2 regions of the Halomonas sp. THAF12 genome follow, and region 1 is predicted to be linked to the other one. Evidence: predicted binding sites of a transcription regulator. Region 1 holds the regulator's gene; the other holds the start of a gene.

Region 1 (7,900 bases):
GGCCGCCCGGCTGGCGCATCACTTCGTGCTCCAGGTGCTGCTGATCGCCGCCGCCACCGGGCTCGCCTGGTCGTTCATCGACCCCGAGCGGGCCTTCTGGGTAACGCTCTCGGTGCTGGTGGTCAGCTGCCCCTGCGCCCTGGCGCTGGCCACGCCCACCGCCCTGACCGCCGCCCACGGCCGGCTCCATCGGCGCGGCGTGCTGCTGACCCGCGCCGACGCCCTGGAGACCCTGCCGCGCCTCGACCGGATGATCTTCGACAAGACCGGTACCCTGACCCGCGGCGAGATGACCCTCGAGCACACGATCCCGCTTGCCAGCGACGATCCCGAGCGCCTGGCGGCCGTGGCCGCGGCCCTGGAGGCCCACTCCGAGCATCCCATCGCCCGCGCCTTCCGCCCCTATCGCCGCGCCGACATCACCGCCCGCGACGTCATCGCCCGCCCCGGCCGGGGCCTCGCCGGCGTCATCGACGGCCGCCCCTGGCGGCTCGGCCGGCCCGACTTCGCGGCCCCGGACGCCCCTCCGGCCCCCCCGGACGGTGACGCCGAGCACGGCCACTGGCTGCTGCTCGCCGAGGACGGCCAGCCGCGGGCCTGGTTCGCCCTGGGCGACCGGCCCCGGGAGGACGCCGCCGCCACCGTCGCCGCGCTGGCGGCGCGGGGCATCGCGGTGGAACTGCTGTCCGGCGACGCCGAGGCACCCACCCGGGCGCTGGCCGAGCGGCTGGGCATCGACGCATGGCGCGCCGGCGCCAGCCCCGAGGACAAGCTCGCCCGGCTGCGCGAGTGCCAGGCCGACGGCCAGCGGGTGGCCATGGTCGGCGACGGCATCAACGACGTGCCGGTGCTGGCCGGGGCCGACCTCGCCATCGCCATGAACGACGCCACCGACCTCGCCCGCACCCGGGCCGACGCCGTGCTGCTCGGCCCGCGCCTCGGCCGCCTGGTCGAGGCCGTCGACATCGGCCGCGCCACCCGCCGCAACATCCGCCAGAACCTGGGCTGGGCGCTGGCCTACAACCTGCTGGCCCTGCCGCCGGCGGCGATGGGCTGGGTGCCCCCCTGGCTGGCGGCGCTGGGCATGTCGGCGAGCTCGCTGGTGGTGGTCGCCAACGCCCTGCGCCTCACGCGCCGAAAGCTGCCCGACATTCCCGTGGATTCCCCCGCCCAGGACGCCCCATGAGCATTCTCTACCTGCTGATCCCGCTGTCGCTGATCCTGCTCGGCCTGGCCGTCTGGGCCTTCTTCTGGGCCGTGCGCCACGACCAGTTCGAGGACCTGGAAGGCCCGGCCCACCGCATCCTGTTCGACGATGACGACCCGCCCGGGGAGGCGCCCCGCCGGCACGGCGACGCCGACGCGCCGACCGGGAAACACGACAAGGAAGCCTGAATGAATCCGTCTGGACTCGATCTGCCGCCGCTGGCCGCGGCCTTCGTCTTCGGCCTGCTGGGCGGCGCCCACTGCATCGGCATGTGCGGCGGCATCATGAGCGCCCTGAGCTTCGCCGTGCCGCCCAGCCTGCGCCATCCGGCGCGGCTCGGCGGGCTGCTGCTGGGCTACAACCTGGGACGCATCGCCAGCTACATGGCCGCCGGCGCCCTGGCCGCCGGCCTCGGCACCCTGGTCGGCCTGGCCCCGGGGATCCGCCAGGCGCTCCAGGTCCTGGCCGCGGTGATGCTGATCCTGATGGCGCTCTACATCGCCGACTGGTGGAAGGGACTGCTGCGGGTCGAGGCGCTCGGCAGGCGCCTGTGGCGCCATCTGGAGCCGCTCGGACGGCGACTGATGCCGGTGGTGACGCTGCCCCAGGCCGTGACCCTGGGCGCGGTCTGGGGCTGGCTGCCCTGCGGGCTGGTCTACTCGATGCTGACCTGGAGCCTGGCCGGCGCCGACCCGCTGCGAGGCGCGGCGCTGATGGGCGCCTTCGGGCTCGGCACCCTGCCGGCGCTGCTCGCTACCGGCCTGGCCGCGCGACGGCTCGGCGCCCTGATCCGTCATCCGGCCACCCGCACCCTGGCGGCGCTGGCGATCATCGGCTTCGCCCTGTGGCAGCTGTGGGGCCTGTGGCCGGGCGCGATGGAGATGGCCCACGACGCCGGGCACGCCGGGCATCATTGAGCCGCTAACGCCCGCACGTTTGACCCAGCGCAACACCCCTGGGGGCCGCGAGCACTAGCCTGACGACATGAACGCTCGGAACTCCGCCATGTCCGTCACCCTTCCCGCCGACTTCGGCGCCGACGACTACGCCGCGGCGCTGACCGCCAGCAATACCCAGGCCCGCCCGCTGTCGCTGCATCTGCGCCTGCCGCTTCGCCACGACGTGGATGCCCGCGGCGACGGCAAGGGCATGGATCCCTTCGAGGTCGATCTGGCCCGGCTCGACCGCGAGATGGTGCTGGTGCGACGCTGCCTGGCGCCGGAGCGACGCCTGGAGGCCCTGCACTGGGGAAGCGGCCTCCCGCCTTCGCTGACCCTGTCGCAGATGAGCGGCCTCGTCGACCGGCTGGCCTCCCGCTTCCCCTTCGAACCGGGGCGCCCGCGCGACTTCACCGTCGAGCTCGACCCCCACGCCACGGATCTGCTCACCCTGCGTCACCTGGAGGCCCTGGGCTTCAACCGGCTGAAGCTGATCATGCGCCTGCCCGCGGCCGGCCGGCTGGACGCCCTGCCCCGCCTGCAGTCACGCGTCGAGCCGCTGCTCGACGAGACCGTGCGCATGGGCTGGCACTCGCTGAACCTGGTGCTGATCGTGGCGCCGACGATCCCGCCGCGGGAGGCCGTCGCCGCGCTCGCCGCGCTGCTGCCCATGTCGCCGCCGCGCCTCTCCCTGCGCCCGGAGCCCGCCTGGCAGGAGGGCGAATCGACGCTGCCGACGGCGCTGCTGGCCCGGGTCGACGAACGCCTGGCCGAGGCCGGCTACCGGGCACTGGGACACGGTTCCTACGCCCGTCGGGGCGCCGCCCTGGAGGATGCCCTCGCCCAGGCGCGTCGCGAACGGGCGCGCGACCGACTGGGGCTCGGCACCGGCGCCATCTCGCGGCTGCCCGACGCCGTGGCCTGCAACGCCACCTCGCCCCGGGACTACGCGGCGGCGCTGAACGACGGTCGGCTCGCCACCGCCTCGGGGCGCTGGCGGAATGCTCGCCCGCCCGGCCCCGGCCTGACCTGAGACTCGCCCAAGGGATGCTATGCCCGAACCGGGGCTATCCGCCATAATGGGGGAGGCAAGCCCCGATCAAGGAGGACAGCATGCCCGACACCGCAGCCGGCCGGCGCCGTTCCCTGCTGCACGAGACCCGCTGCCGGACCTGCAGCCTGAGTTCCCTGTGTCTGCCCCTGGCCCTCGAACTGGAGGACCTCGACGAGTTCGATGCCATCATCCGGCGCCGACCGCCGCTCAAGAAGGGCGAGTCGCTGTTCCGCCAGGGCAGCCCCTTCACCAGCGTCTACGCGGTGCGCTCCGGCAGTCTCAAGCAGGTCACCAGCGAAGGCGGCGGCACGGATCAGCTGACCAACTTCTACCTGCCCAGCGAACTGGTGGGGCTCGACGGCATCGACGAGTCGAGCTATCCGGGCTCGGTCATCGCGCTCGAGACCACCACCGTGTGCGAGATCCCGTTCGACCGCCTCGACGCCCTCTCCGAGCGCCTGCCGGAGCTTCGTGCCCAGCTGTATCGCAGCATGAGCAAGGAGATGCGCGACGACCGCCGCATGATGCGCCTGCTGTCGCGCAAGACCGCCGACCAGCGCCTGGCCACCTTCTTCGCCAGCCTCTCCGATCGCTTCCGCCGCCGCGGCTACTCCGCCTACAGCTTCCGCCTCTCCATGTCCCGGGCCGACATCGGCAACTACCTGGGCCTGGCCGTGGAGACCGTCAGCCGCATCCTGGGGCGCTTCCAGCAGCAGGGCCTGGTGGCCGTGTCCGGCCGCGAGGTGAACATCCTCGACCTGGACGCCCTGGCCGAGCTGGCCGAGGAAGAGGGCTGTCGCTGACGGCGCCAAGCGCCAAGCGCCAAGCGCCAAGCGCCAAGCGCCAAGCGCCAAGCGCCAAGCGCCAAGCGCCAAGCGCCAAGCGCCAAGCGCCAAGCGCCAAGCGCCAAGCGCCAAGCGCCAAGCGCCAAGCGCGGCAGAATGATGTCATGGCCATTGTTGACGTCAACGAAGAAACCCACAGGACTCGACGTCCCGTGGGTTTCTCATCGGCTTCCTCGACATCTGCCGCCCGTTACTGAGCACCCGGGCGCTTGCCGCTAGGCGCTACTCACTCGTTATGCAGGTCGATGCGATCGGCCTGCATCTTGGCCTGCTTGTCCTCCAGCCCGGCGAAGTCGAACAGCTCGCGGTCGGCCAGCTGCGAGGGCGCGACGTTGGTGACCGCCTTGAACATGCTCTCCAGGCGGCCGGGATGCTTGGCCTCCCACTCGGCGAGCATCTCCTTGACCACCTGACGCTGCAGGTTGGGCTGCGAGCCGCACAGGTTGCAGGGAATGATCGGGAAGGCCATGCGCTCGGAGAATTCGGCGATGTCGGCCTCGCGGCAGTAGGCCAGCGGGCGGATGACGATGTTCTTGCCGTCGTCGGAGAGCAGCTTGGGCGGCATCGACTTGAGGCTGCCGCCGAAGAACATGTTGAGGAACAGCGTCTCGAGGATGTCCTCGCGGTGGTGCCCGAGGGCGATCTTGGTGGCCCCGATCTCCTCGGCGTAGCCGTAGAGGGAGCCGCGGCGCAGCCGCGAGCAGAGCGCACAGGTGGTCTTGCCTTCCGGGGTCTTCTCCTTGACCACCGAGTAGGTGTCGCGCTCGAGGATGTGGTAGTCCACGCCGAGGCCGTCCAGGTACTCGGGCAGCACGTGCTCGGGGAAGCCGGGCTGCTTCTGGTCGAGGTTCACCGCCACCAGCGAGAAGTTCACCGGCGCGTTGCGCTGCAGGTTCCGGAGAATCTCCAGCATGGTGTAGCTGTCCTTGCCGCCGGACAGGCACACCATCACCTTGTCGCCCTCGCGGATCATGTCGAAGTCGATGATCGCATTGCCGACCTGGCGCCGCAGGCGTTTCTGCAGCTTGTTGAACTCACGCTTGGCCTTGGCGTCGGGCGCCTCGGCGGACGGGGTCGACGGCTCGGCCGAAGCGGCCTCATCGGCGGGACGGGGATCGAAGGTCACGGCATCTTGCATGGTCGGGGCGCTGCCAGGGCATCGGGGAAAGGGAAAGGGCGCCTATCCTACCACCCTGCCGCGAGACTGGCGACGTGGTGCCCGCTCAGCCGCTGCGACGGGCGAGCACCGCATCGCGGTCCAGCCGCAGGTGCATCAGGGCGGTGGTCACGGCGGTGCCCAGCACGCTGTGACGCCCCATCAACGGCACCTCGAGCTGCTCGGCGACCCGCTCGAAGGCCGGCGCCACCTCGAGCCGCGAATGGTGGTGATGGCGCTGGTAGCGCTGCACCAGATCGATGCCGGCATTGGGCAGCTCGAAGCCGAACCGGGCGCGCAGCTGGCGGTTGAGCAGCGCCAGATCGCGGTCCAGGCGCCAGCCCACCAGCGGCCGGTTGCCGACGAAGTCGAGCAGCCGCGCCAGCGCCTGGTCGATCGACACGCCGTCGTCGAGATCGATGCCGCGCAGGCCGTGGCGGCGCAGCGTCTCGGCGTCCACGCCCTCCGGGCGCGCCAGCCTGAGCTCCAGCGACTCGCTGGTCAGCACCCGGTCGCCGCGCAGCCGCACCGCGGCGATGGCCAGCGGCTCGGCGCCGCGCACGTCGCCGCCGGTCGACTGCACGGCCAGCGCCACCAGCTCCTCCCCGGTATAGGGACGGAACAGCCAGCCATACTGGCCATGGGCGTGGCGGTGACGGTCGACCAGGCGGCGCAGGGTCTTGAGCATGTCGATGTCCTTGTCGTGATCAGGCGTATTCGAGGTGATAGCGGTGAGAGAGGCGCTGCTTGAAGTCCTTGACGATATGCAGCGCCTCCCGGAGCAGGTCGCGCTCCAGCGACGACAGCGACTGCACCACCACCCGGTCCGGCTCGCCACCGTCGTCTTCGCCATCGCCGGCGAGGCGCGCCAGCTGCTGCTCGAGGCGCAGCTCGGTGAACAGCGACAGCGCCTCGCCCAGGTCCTCGGCGAAGCGCTCCTCGAGCCGGCCGTCGGCCGCCAGGGCGTCGAGCCGCTCCAGGGTCCCGGTGGCGAGGATGCCGCGCTCCAGCGCCATGACCCGCACGCCGTGCACGATGGGGAAGATGCCGCCCTTCTTGATGTCGATGCCGTGCTGCGGCTTCTTGAGCGAGCCGAACAGGGTCAGCGGCGTGGAGAAGCGCAGCACCGGACGGGCGAAATAGGAGAGCAGCAGCTCGTCCCTCGACGCCGCCTCGAACAGCGCCGCCCTCACCCGCTCGAGCAGCGCCGGATTGCCGGCCACGGCATGGGCATCGAGCATGATCGCCAGCTTCATCAGGCTGTCGCCGTCGCGGGCCTCCACCCAGCGCGCGATGCGCGCCTTCCACTGGCGCTCGGTGCCGACCCAGTCGGGGTTGGAGACCATGATGTTGCCCGGGCAGCGCGGATAGCCCAGCCGGACCAGGGTCTCGGTGAACTCGGCCATGCGCTCCATGCAGTCCGGCCAGTCGAGGGCATCGTCGAGGATCAGGCCGTTGTCCTGGTCGGTCTTGAGCATCTGCTCGCCGCGCCCCTCGCTGCCCATCACCATCAGGCAGCTGTCGCGCTGCCGCCGCTCGGGCATCGAGAAGCCCCAGGCCTTGTGGATGATGCGGCCGTTGAGCGCCGCGAGCAGGCCCATGGCGAAGCGCAGCTTGACCCCCTGGGCCATCAGCGCGCCGGCCAGCTCGGCGGTGCGGCGGCTGGCGACGGCGAGCTGTTCCAGGTCGCCGGCCTGCTCGACCTGCAGGCTCACCACGTGGCTGCGGCTGGAGAAGTAGCTGAGCACGTCGGTCAGCTCCACCACGCCCACCGGCGCCTCGTCCTCGACGATCACCACCCGCTCGATGCGATGCCGGGTCATCAGCACCAGCACCTCGAACAGGTACTGATCGGGGCGCGCGGTGATCAGCGAGCCCCGCGCCAGCGACGACAGCGGCGTCTGCTGGCCGAGCCCCTCGAGCACCAGGGCATCGAGCAGGTCGGTCTTGGTGACCATGCCCGGCCCGTCCTCGCCCTCCACCAGCAGGCTGTCGACGGCCTCGTCATGCAGCCGCCGCACCGCCTCGGCGATGGTCGTCTCGCCGGCCAGGCAGCGCGGCGGGCGCATGCAGTCCTCGGCGCGGGCCAGCATGAAGCCGGACATGGTCACCCCGCCGGCCGCGCGCTGCTCGGTCAGCAGCCGCGCCTTGTCGGCGAGGCGCTGGCGGAAGAAGGCGTCGAAGGCGGGATAGGCGGCGCACAGCTCGAGGAACAGCGCCCGGGGCAGCAGATAGCACAGCGATTCCTGCTCGGCGCGGAAGCGGTAGCGGCTCTGGCCGTTGAGGATGCTGATGGCGCCGAACAGGTCACCGCCGGTGTAGTGGCCGATGCGCTGACGCTCGCCGGGCAGGGTGGTGTCCAGCTCGGCGACCTCGCCCTTGTGGATGAGGAAGACGTTCTCGCCGGGCTGCCCGGCCTCGAGGATGATCTCGTCGCGATCGAAGTAGGCCAGGTCGAGCCCGCCGCGCACGCGCGCCCGCCCGGTCTCGTCGAGCAGGCTGAACGGCGCGTGGGAGAGATCGACGTCGACCATGGGAGCGGGTCCTCGTGCCAGGAATCGCCGCCGCCGGATCGTACGCATGAAGGCAGGCCTGGAGCGTGACGAACGAACCGGGAGCGACAGGGCTTTCACCCAGAGTAGCAACCCCCTTTCGCTACCAGAATCTAGACCATGGTGTTAGGCATTCGCCGCCACACTT
Region 2 (7,900 bases), 920 kb from region 1:
TTTGAGCTGGTCGCCACCCTGGATGACGGCGACAAGTCCAAGGAACTGCACGCTCTGCTCGAACAGATCGCGGGCCTTTCCGACAAGATCACCCTGTCCACCGAGGGCGGCGACCGGCGCGTGCCGTCCTTCGCCCTGCACCGCGACGGGGAGCCCACCGGCGTGGTCTTCGCCGGCATCCCCATGGGCCACGAGTTCACCTCGCTGGTGCTGGCCCTGCTGCAGGTGGGTGGCCATCCGCCCAAGGCCAGCGACGAGGTCATCGAGCAGATCCGCGCCCTCGACGCCGACCTGCACTTCGAGACCTACTTCTCGCTGTCGTGCCAGAACTGCCCGGACGTGGTCCAGGCGCTGAACCTGATGGCGATCCTCAACCCGCGCATCTCCCACGATGCCATCGACGGCGCCCTGTTCCAGGACGAGGTCGAGGCCCGCGAGGTGATGTCGGTGCCGAGCGTGTTCCTCAACGGCGAGACCTTCGACCAGGGCCGCATGAGCCTCGAGCAGATCCTGGCCAAGGTCGACACCGGCGCCGTCGAGCGCGAGGCCGCCAGGCTCAACGACAAGCCCGCCTTCGACACGCTGATGATCGGCGGCGGCCCGGCCGGCGCGGCGGCGGCCGTCTATGCGGCGCGCAAGGGCATCCGCACCGGCGTGGCCGCCGAGCGCTTCGGCGGCCAGGTGCTGGACACCCTGTCGATCGAGAACCTGATCTCGGTGCCCCACACCGAGGGCCCCAAGCTGGCCGCGGCGCTGGAGGAGCACGTCAAGGAATACGACGTCGACATCATGAACCTGCAGCGCGCCGTCGAGCTGGTGCCGGGCGAGCCGGGCGCCGATCACGAGGTGCGCTTCGAATCCGGTGCCAGCCTCAGGAGCAAGACCCTGGTACTGGCCACCGGCGCCCGCTGGCGCGAGATGAACGTGCCGGGCGAGGCCGAGTACCGCAACAAGGGCGTGGCCTACTGCCCGCACTGCGACGGTCCGCTGTTCAAGGGCAAGCGCGTGGCGGTGATCGGCGGCGGCAACTCCGGCGTCGAGGCGGCCATCGACCTGGCCGGCATCGTCGGCGAGGTCACGCTGATCGAGTTCATGGACGAGCTGCGCGCCGACGAGGTGCTGCAGAAGAAGCTCTCAAGCCTGTCCAACGTCGAGGTGATCAAGGGCGCGCGCACCACCGAGGTCAACGGCGACGGCAACCGCGTCACCGGCCTGAGCTATGAGGAGCGCGCCTCCGGCGAGCTGCGCGAGCTGGCCCTCGAGGGCGTCTTCGTGCAGATCGGCCTGGTGCCCAACACCGAGTGGCTGAAGGACTCGCCCATCGAGCTCTCCGAGCGCGGCGAGATCGTGGTCGACGAGCGCGGCATGACCTCGGTGCCCGGCATCTTCGCCGCCGGCGACGTGACCACCGTGCCCTACAAGCAGATCGTGATCGCCATGGGCGAGGGCTCCAAGGCCGCCCTGGGCGCCTTCGATCACCTGATCCGCAGCTGATCGCCCCGCGGTTCGGGCTCGACGCCCTCGCCGCTGCGGGGCGGGGCGTCCTGCGTTGGGCGAGAGGAAAACGGTGGCAGGAAACCGGGCGTCCTCAGCCCCCGCGGCAGAGCGTCTCCATGCGGGCCAGCGCGGCGTCGGCGCCGTTGAGGCTGAAGACCAGGAACCAGTGGTCGTCCTCGGCGCGATGGATGCGCAGGCGCAGCGTCTCGCCGTCGCGCATCTCGTCGAGCGCCTCGTCGGTGTCGGGCAGCACCAGGCGCGCGTAGAAGCCGCTGTTGCCGCGCTCGGTGATGAACTCGGCCCGGCCCTGATGGACCCAGCCCTGATCGATCAGCAGGTCCACCGGCACCCGGTTGACGGTGCCGGTCTCGGCCTGGACCTCGTCGAGCTCGACGCGAAGCTCGAGCCAGGGGCGGTCGCAGGCGCCCGGCGTGGCGTTGACGCTGAACACGCTGTCGCTATAGCTGTGCTGCTCGATGGCGCGCACGTGGCGTTCGTCGCCCAGCCGCAGCACCAGCGAGTGCCAGTCGCCGTGGGCCCGGGCGTCGTCGACGTTGAAGGTCTCGGCCGCGGCCGGGGCGGCGAGGGCGAAGGCCAGCAGGACACTCGGCAAGCGGGGCATCAGGCCGCGCGTCAGCCGGTGGCCAGACCGTGAGCGGAGAAAACGTGGGCGGAGAGCAGGTGGGCGTGAGGAGAGCATGCGGGCATCCATGACCGTGGCGTCGGGAGACTAGCACGGGATTCCGAGAGCTGTCCTGCGGCTCAGGGCTGATCCGGCGACAAGCCTTGAGGAGGCGCTGTGAATATTTCCCTGTACGCTACCGACGCCGTCCCTGGCGTAGGACCTCCTCGCCGGCTTGTCTCCGGCGCCCTTCATATCCCGACAGGTCACGAGGCCTGTGAGGCGTCCTCGATATTCAGCAGCTGGATCAGCTCGGCGCGCCGCTGGCCCAGCAGGTCGGCGAGGGTGTAGCGGTCGAGCACCGACAGGAAGGCCGCCAGGGCCTCGCCGAGGATCGGCTGCAGCCGGCAGGCGGGGGTGATGGTGCAGGCGTTGTCGTCGCGGAAGCACTCCACCAGGCCGAGGTCGGGCTCGGTGTCGCGCACCAGCCCGCCCAGCGAGATCTCGCCGGGCGCCCGGTTCAGCCGCAGCCCACCGTGCTTGCCGCGGGTGGCGCTGAGATAGCCGAGCCGGTTGAGCTCCTGCACCACCTTCATCAGGTGGTTGCGCGAGATGGCGAAGCGCTCGGCGATCTCGGCGATGGTGGCGCGGGCCTCTGGCGGCTCCGGCGTCGGCTCGTCGTCCTTCACGGCCAGGTAGATCAGCACGCGCAGGGAGTAGTCGGTGAAGTGGGTCAGGCGCATTCCATTCTCCAGGCGCGGCGAGGCAGGCGGGACTCGGGACGATTCTAGCACGCCCGTGCCGGCCTCCCGGAGCAGGTCCGTTGCCGCAGTGGAGCGCGCTCGAGCGGTCGAATTGATCGGCATCAACTCCGCGCGGAAAGGCGCCAACGGCCGCGATCGGGGCTGGCATAATGCCTCCAGGCGGCGACGGCCCGGGCCGTCGCCAGCGTTCCGGAGGTCCGATCATGCCCCAGCCCGAGCCCCAGCCGTTCATCCGCCCCCTCGTCGAGAAGTACGATCGCCCCGGGCCGCGCTATACCTCCTATCCGACGGCCCCGCAGTTCCAGGCCGCCTTCGCCGAGGACGACTACCGGGACCAGGCCGCCCTGAGCCATCGCGTCGCCGCGCCCAAGCCGCTGTCGGTCTACGTGCACGTGCCGTTCTGCGAGAGCCTCTGCTACTACTGCGCCTGCCACAAGATCGTCACCCATCGCCGCGAGCGGGCGGCGGAGTATCTGGCCCTGCTGAAACGCGAGATCGCCCTGCAGGCGGCGCTCTTCGACGGTGAGCGCTCGCTGACCCAGCTGCACCTGGGCGGCGGCACGCCCACCTATCTGAACAATGCCCAGCTCGGCGAGCTGATGGACGCCCTGGCGGCGGCCTTTCGCTTCGCGCCGCCCGAGGACAGGGAGTTCTCGCTGGAGGTGGATCCGCGCACCGTCACCCCTGAGCAGCTGCATGAGCTGCGCGGGCTGGGCTTCAACCGCCTGAGCGTCGGCGTCCAGGACTTCGACCCCGAGGTGCAGGCGGCGGTCAACCGCGTCCAGGGCGAGGCCGAGGTGGCCGCCCTGATGAAAGCCGCCCGGGGCGCCGGCTTCCACTCGGTGAGCGTCGATCTGATCTACGGCCTGCCGCGCCAGACCGTGGCCAGCTTCGCGGCCACCCTCGACAAGATCGTCGCCCTGCGGCCGGATCGCATCGCCACCTACAGCTATGCCCATCTGCCCGAGCGCTTCAAGGCCCAGCGGCTGATCCGCGACCGGGACATGCCGCCGCCCGAGCGCAAGCTCGAGCTGCTGGAGCTGACCGTTCGGCGCCTGACCGAGGCCGGCTACGCCTACATCGGCATGGATCACTTCGCATTGCCCGACGACGAGCTGGTCCGGGCCCAGCGCGAGGGCACCCTGCAGCGCAACTTCCAGGGCTACTCCACCCACGCCGACTGTGACCTGATCGGGCTCGGCGTCAGTGCCATCGGCAAGGTCGGCGACGGCTACAGCCAGAACGTCAAGGAGATCGCCGCCTACCGCGAGCGCCTCGAGGCCGGGCGGCTGCCGGTGCTGCGCGGCTATCGGCTCGACGACGAGGATCGCCTGCGCCGCGACGTCATCCACGCCCTGATGTGCCACGGTCGGGTGGACGTCGACGCCATCGAGGCGCGTCACGGCATCGACTTCGCCAGCCACTTCGCCGACGCCCTCGCGGCCCTGGCGCCGATGCGCGACGACGGCCTGATCACGCTGGGCCAGCGCCGCCTCGAGGTGCGCCCGCCGGGGCGGCTGATGCTGCGCAATCTGGCCATGACCTTCGACGCCTATCTGGGCGGCGAGGCGGTGCGCTACTCGCGGACCGTCTAGGTCCTTCCTGGGGCGTCGCGCGTCGGTACGAGTTTCCTGCTACCGATCCAGCAGCCGTTTGCCTGATCCCTCCGATGCGATAATCAGCGGGCCTTCCGATGGTGAAGCCTGCGCTCTGTGACGATGCTTATCTTGCGTGTAACAAAATGTTGTATGGCGTTATGTCACGTCGACGGCGATGGCCGGCGGCGGGGGAGGGCGAGATGCAAGGGTTCAAATTGGCTGCCCTGGTCGTCGCCGTGGGCTGTTTGTCAGCCGCCGGCGTACAGGCGCAGTCGGGAGTCGAGGGTGCCGGGGGCGGTACGCTCTCGGACGACGAGATGGCGCGAGTCGCCAACGATCAACTGACCGAGCCGGCCGGGTCGGGGGGCCTGACCGATGCCGAGATCGATGCGCTGCTCGAGGATCTGCCGGCGCCGGCCGCCGGGGGGGGCGGTGGCGGCTGCGGTGGCGGGCTGCTGGAAGGATGCGATGGTGTCTTCCTGCGCCTGGTTGCCGCCGTGCCGAGCGAGGACGTGATTCCCGCGCCGACCATGCCGACCGCGCCGACGGATGACGGAGACGACGGCGGCGACAACCCCGGCGATGACGCCGCCGGCGGCGGCGGCGGTGGTTCCGGCGGTGGCGGCGGTGGTTCCGGCGGTGGCGGCGGTGGTTCCGGCGGCGGTGGCGGTGGTTCCGGCGGCGGCGGCGGCGGTTCCGGCGGCGGTGGCGGTGGTTCCGGCGGCGGCGGTGGTTCCGGCGGCGGCGGTGGTGGTTCCGGCGGCGGCGGCGGTGGTTCCGGCGGCGGCGGCGGTGGTTCCGGCGGCGGCGGTGGTGGTTCCGGCGGCGGTGGCGGTGGTTCCGGCGGCGGCAGCGGTAGTTCCGGCGGCGGTGGTTCCGGAGCCGGTGGCAACGGTGGCAGCGCCGGCGGAGGTGGCGGTGCCGGTGGTACCGGTTCGGGAGCCGGCGGTCGCTTCTGACGCCTGTTGCCCGATGCCGCACCTGGCGCCCGACCCTGATGGTCGGGCGCTTTCTTTTGTGCGCCGAGTTCACGCATGATCCATATCATGTGTGTTGAGAATGTTTTTCGTCTATATATGGTGGTTGATGGCCTCGCTTCCATCGTGGCCGGGCATCCATGATGCGCGACCGCGACCGTTCCCCTCACATAGAGAGAGACCCGATGCGCACCACCACTGCCAGGGAAGCCTCCCGCGTCGACGAGGTGCCGCTGCAGGCGCCTTCCCTCGATATCTGGGACAGCAAGTATCGCCTCAAGGATCGTCACGGCCGGCCGGTGGACGCCGACCCCGGCGCCACCCGGGAGCGGGTGGCCCGGGCGCTGGCCGCGGTGGAAGACGACGCCGAGGCCTGGCTGCCCCAGTTCCGCTGGGCGCTGGACAATGGCGCCATCCCGGCCGGGCGCATCGTCGCCAACGCCGGGGCGGAGGCCGTCAAGCCGGCGGTCAGCCTGATCAACTGCACGGTGTCCCGCACCCTCCACGATGCGATGCGCGACATCCTCGAGGGCGTGGTCGAGGCCGGCATGACCCTCAAGGCCGGCTGCGGCATCGGCTATGACTTTTCCACCCTGCGCCCCCGCGGCGCCTTCGTGTTCGGCGCCGGCGCCGGCACCAACGGCCCGCTGGCGTTCATGGATATCTACGACAGGATGTGCTTCACCGTGGCCTCGGCGGGCGGGCGCCGCGGCGCCCAGATGGGGACCTTCGACGTCGGCCATCCGGACGTGAAGAGCTTCATCGAGGCCAAGCGCGAGGCCGGCCGGCTGCGCCAGTTCAACCTCAGCCTGCTGATCACCGACGAGTTCATGGAGGCGGTGCGCGCCGACGCCGACTGGCCGCTGGCGTTCCCGCTGCACCCCGCCGAGCAGGACGACGTCGACGACGGCGAGCTGGTCTATCGCGACTGGCCGGCCATCGAGGAGGGCTACCTCCTCGACGCCGAGGGCCGGGTGGCCTGCCGCGTGGTCGAGACGGTCCGCGCCCGGGCGCTGTGGGACACCATCATGCGTTCCACCTACGACTTCGCCGAGCCGGGCTTCATCCTGATCGACCAGGTCAACCGCATGAACAACAACTGGTTCTGCGAGGAGATCCGCGCCACCAACCCCTGCGGCGAGCAGCCGCTGCCGCCCGAGGGCGCCTGCCTGCTGGGCTCGATCAACCTCACGCGCTTCGTGCTCGAGCCCTTCGGCGAGGCGCCGCGCTTCGACTGGGAGCGCTATCGCCGAGTGGTGGCGATCTTCACCCGCATGCTCGACAACGTGGTGGAGATCAGCGGCCTGCCGCTCGACGGCCAGCGCCGCGAGATCGAGGCCAAGCGCCGCCACGGCATGGGCTTTCTGGGGCTGGGGTCGGCGCTGACCATGCTCAAGCTGCCCTACGGCTCGCCGGAGTCGCTGGCCTTCACCGAGGAGGTCAGCCGGGTGCTGGCGGTCGAGGGCTGGAAACAGGCCCTGGCGCTGGCCAGGGAGAAGGGCATGGCGCCGGTGCTGGCCGAGACCTTCGAGCTGACGCCACGCATGCTGCGCGAGCGCCCGGAGCTCAAGCAGGACGGCTATCAGGCCGGCGACCGGGTGCCGGGGCGGATCCTGCACGCCCGCTACAGCCGCTACATGCAGAAGATCGCCGAGGTCGAGCCGGAGCTCGTCGCCGAGCTCGCCGAGCACGGCGCGCGCTTCACCCATCACAGCTCCATCGCGCCCACCGGCACCATCTCGCTGTCGCTGGGCAACAACGCCTCCAACGGCATCGAGCCGTCCTTCTCGCACCGCTACTTCCGCAACGTCATCCGCGCCGGGCGCAAGACCAAGGAGCAGATCGAGGTGGTCTCCTTCGAACTGGCCGCCTATCGCCATCTGGTGGCGCCGGCGGCGGTGGAGAGCGACCTGCCGGACTACTTCGTCACCGCCGACGGCGTCTCGCCGGAGCAGCATGTGGCGGTGCAGGCCGCGGCCCAGGCCTGGATCGACTCGGCGATCTCCAAGACGGTCAACGTGTCCACCGAGTTCGCCTACGAGGACTTCCAGAACCTCTACCTGACGGCCTACGACAGCCGGCTCAAGGGCTGCACCACCTTCCGCTTCAACCCCGAGGCCTTCCAGGGCGTGCTGGTACGCGAGGACGACCTCAAGAACACCGTCTACGTCTTCGAGCTGGAGAACGGCGAGCGGCTGGAGCTCTCCGGCGACGAGACGGTGCTCTACGAGGGCGAGGAGCACACCGCGGCCAACCTGCACGAGGCGCTCAAGGAGGGCACCTATGGCAAGTGGTAAATCAGGGCTCGCGACGGCCGTGAACGGCCGTCCGTCCACCGTCACCGCATCCGCTTTCACAGGAGCCCCGTCATGAGCGTCGAGATCACCTCGAAGATCGTTTCCTCCCGCGTCCGCCAGGCCCAGGACGTGCCGCCGCCGGCCG

The links. Region 1 encodes FNR, which switches genes on or off when oxygen is low (the NO sensors DNR and NnrR bind a similar motif). Its sites were predicted from a motif close to TTGATNTANATCAA; they were not measured.
Region 2: a site for FNR is predicted at 2,975-2,988, ahead of hemN (oxygen-independent coproporphyrinogen III oxidase). Genes of this name have one in related genera too.

What each region holds. Positions count from the first base shown of each region.
Region 1 is NZ_CP045399.1:3,009,336-3,017,235, forward strand. It holds gene FIU88_RS13980 (heavy metal translocating P-type ATPase) at 1-1,186, shown strand, start outside; gene ccoS (cbb3-type cytochrome oxidase assembly protein CcoS) at 1,183-1,395, shown strand; gene FIU88_RS13990 (sulfite exporter TauE/SafE family protein) at 1,396-2,124, shown strand; gene FIU88_RS13995 (hypothetical protein) at 2,213-3,178, shown strand; gene fnr (fumarate/nitrate reduction transcriptional regulator Fnr) at 3,259-4,002, shown strand; gene ttcA (tRNA 2-thiocytidine(32) synthetase TtcA) at 4,271-5,182, opposite strand; gene FIU88_RS14010 (exonuclease domain-containing protein) at 5,268-5,888, opposite strand; gene FIU88_RS14015 (putative nucleotidyltransferase substrate binding domain-containing protein) at 5,908-7,734, opposite strand.
Region 2 is NZ_CP045399.1:130,178-138,077, forward strand. It holds gene ahpF (alkyl hydroperoxide reductase subunit F) at 1-1,494, shown strand, start outside; gene FIU88_RS00585 (hypothetical protein) at 1,589-2,119, opposite strand; gene FIU88_RS00590 (Rrf2 family transcriptional regulator) at 2,386-2,862, opposite strand; gene hemN (oxygen-independent coproporphyrinogen III oxidase) at 3,087-4,478, shown strand; gene FIU88_RS19275 (hypothetical protein) at 4,682-5,440, shown strand; gene FIU88_RS00605 (adenosylcobalamin-dependent ribonucleoside-diphosphate reductase) at 5,644-7,755, shown strand; gene FIU88_RS00610 (ribonucleoside-diphosphate reductase) at 7,828-7,900, shown strand, end outside.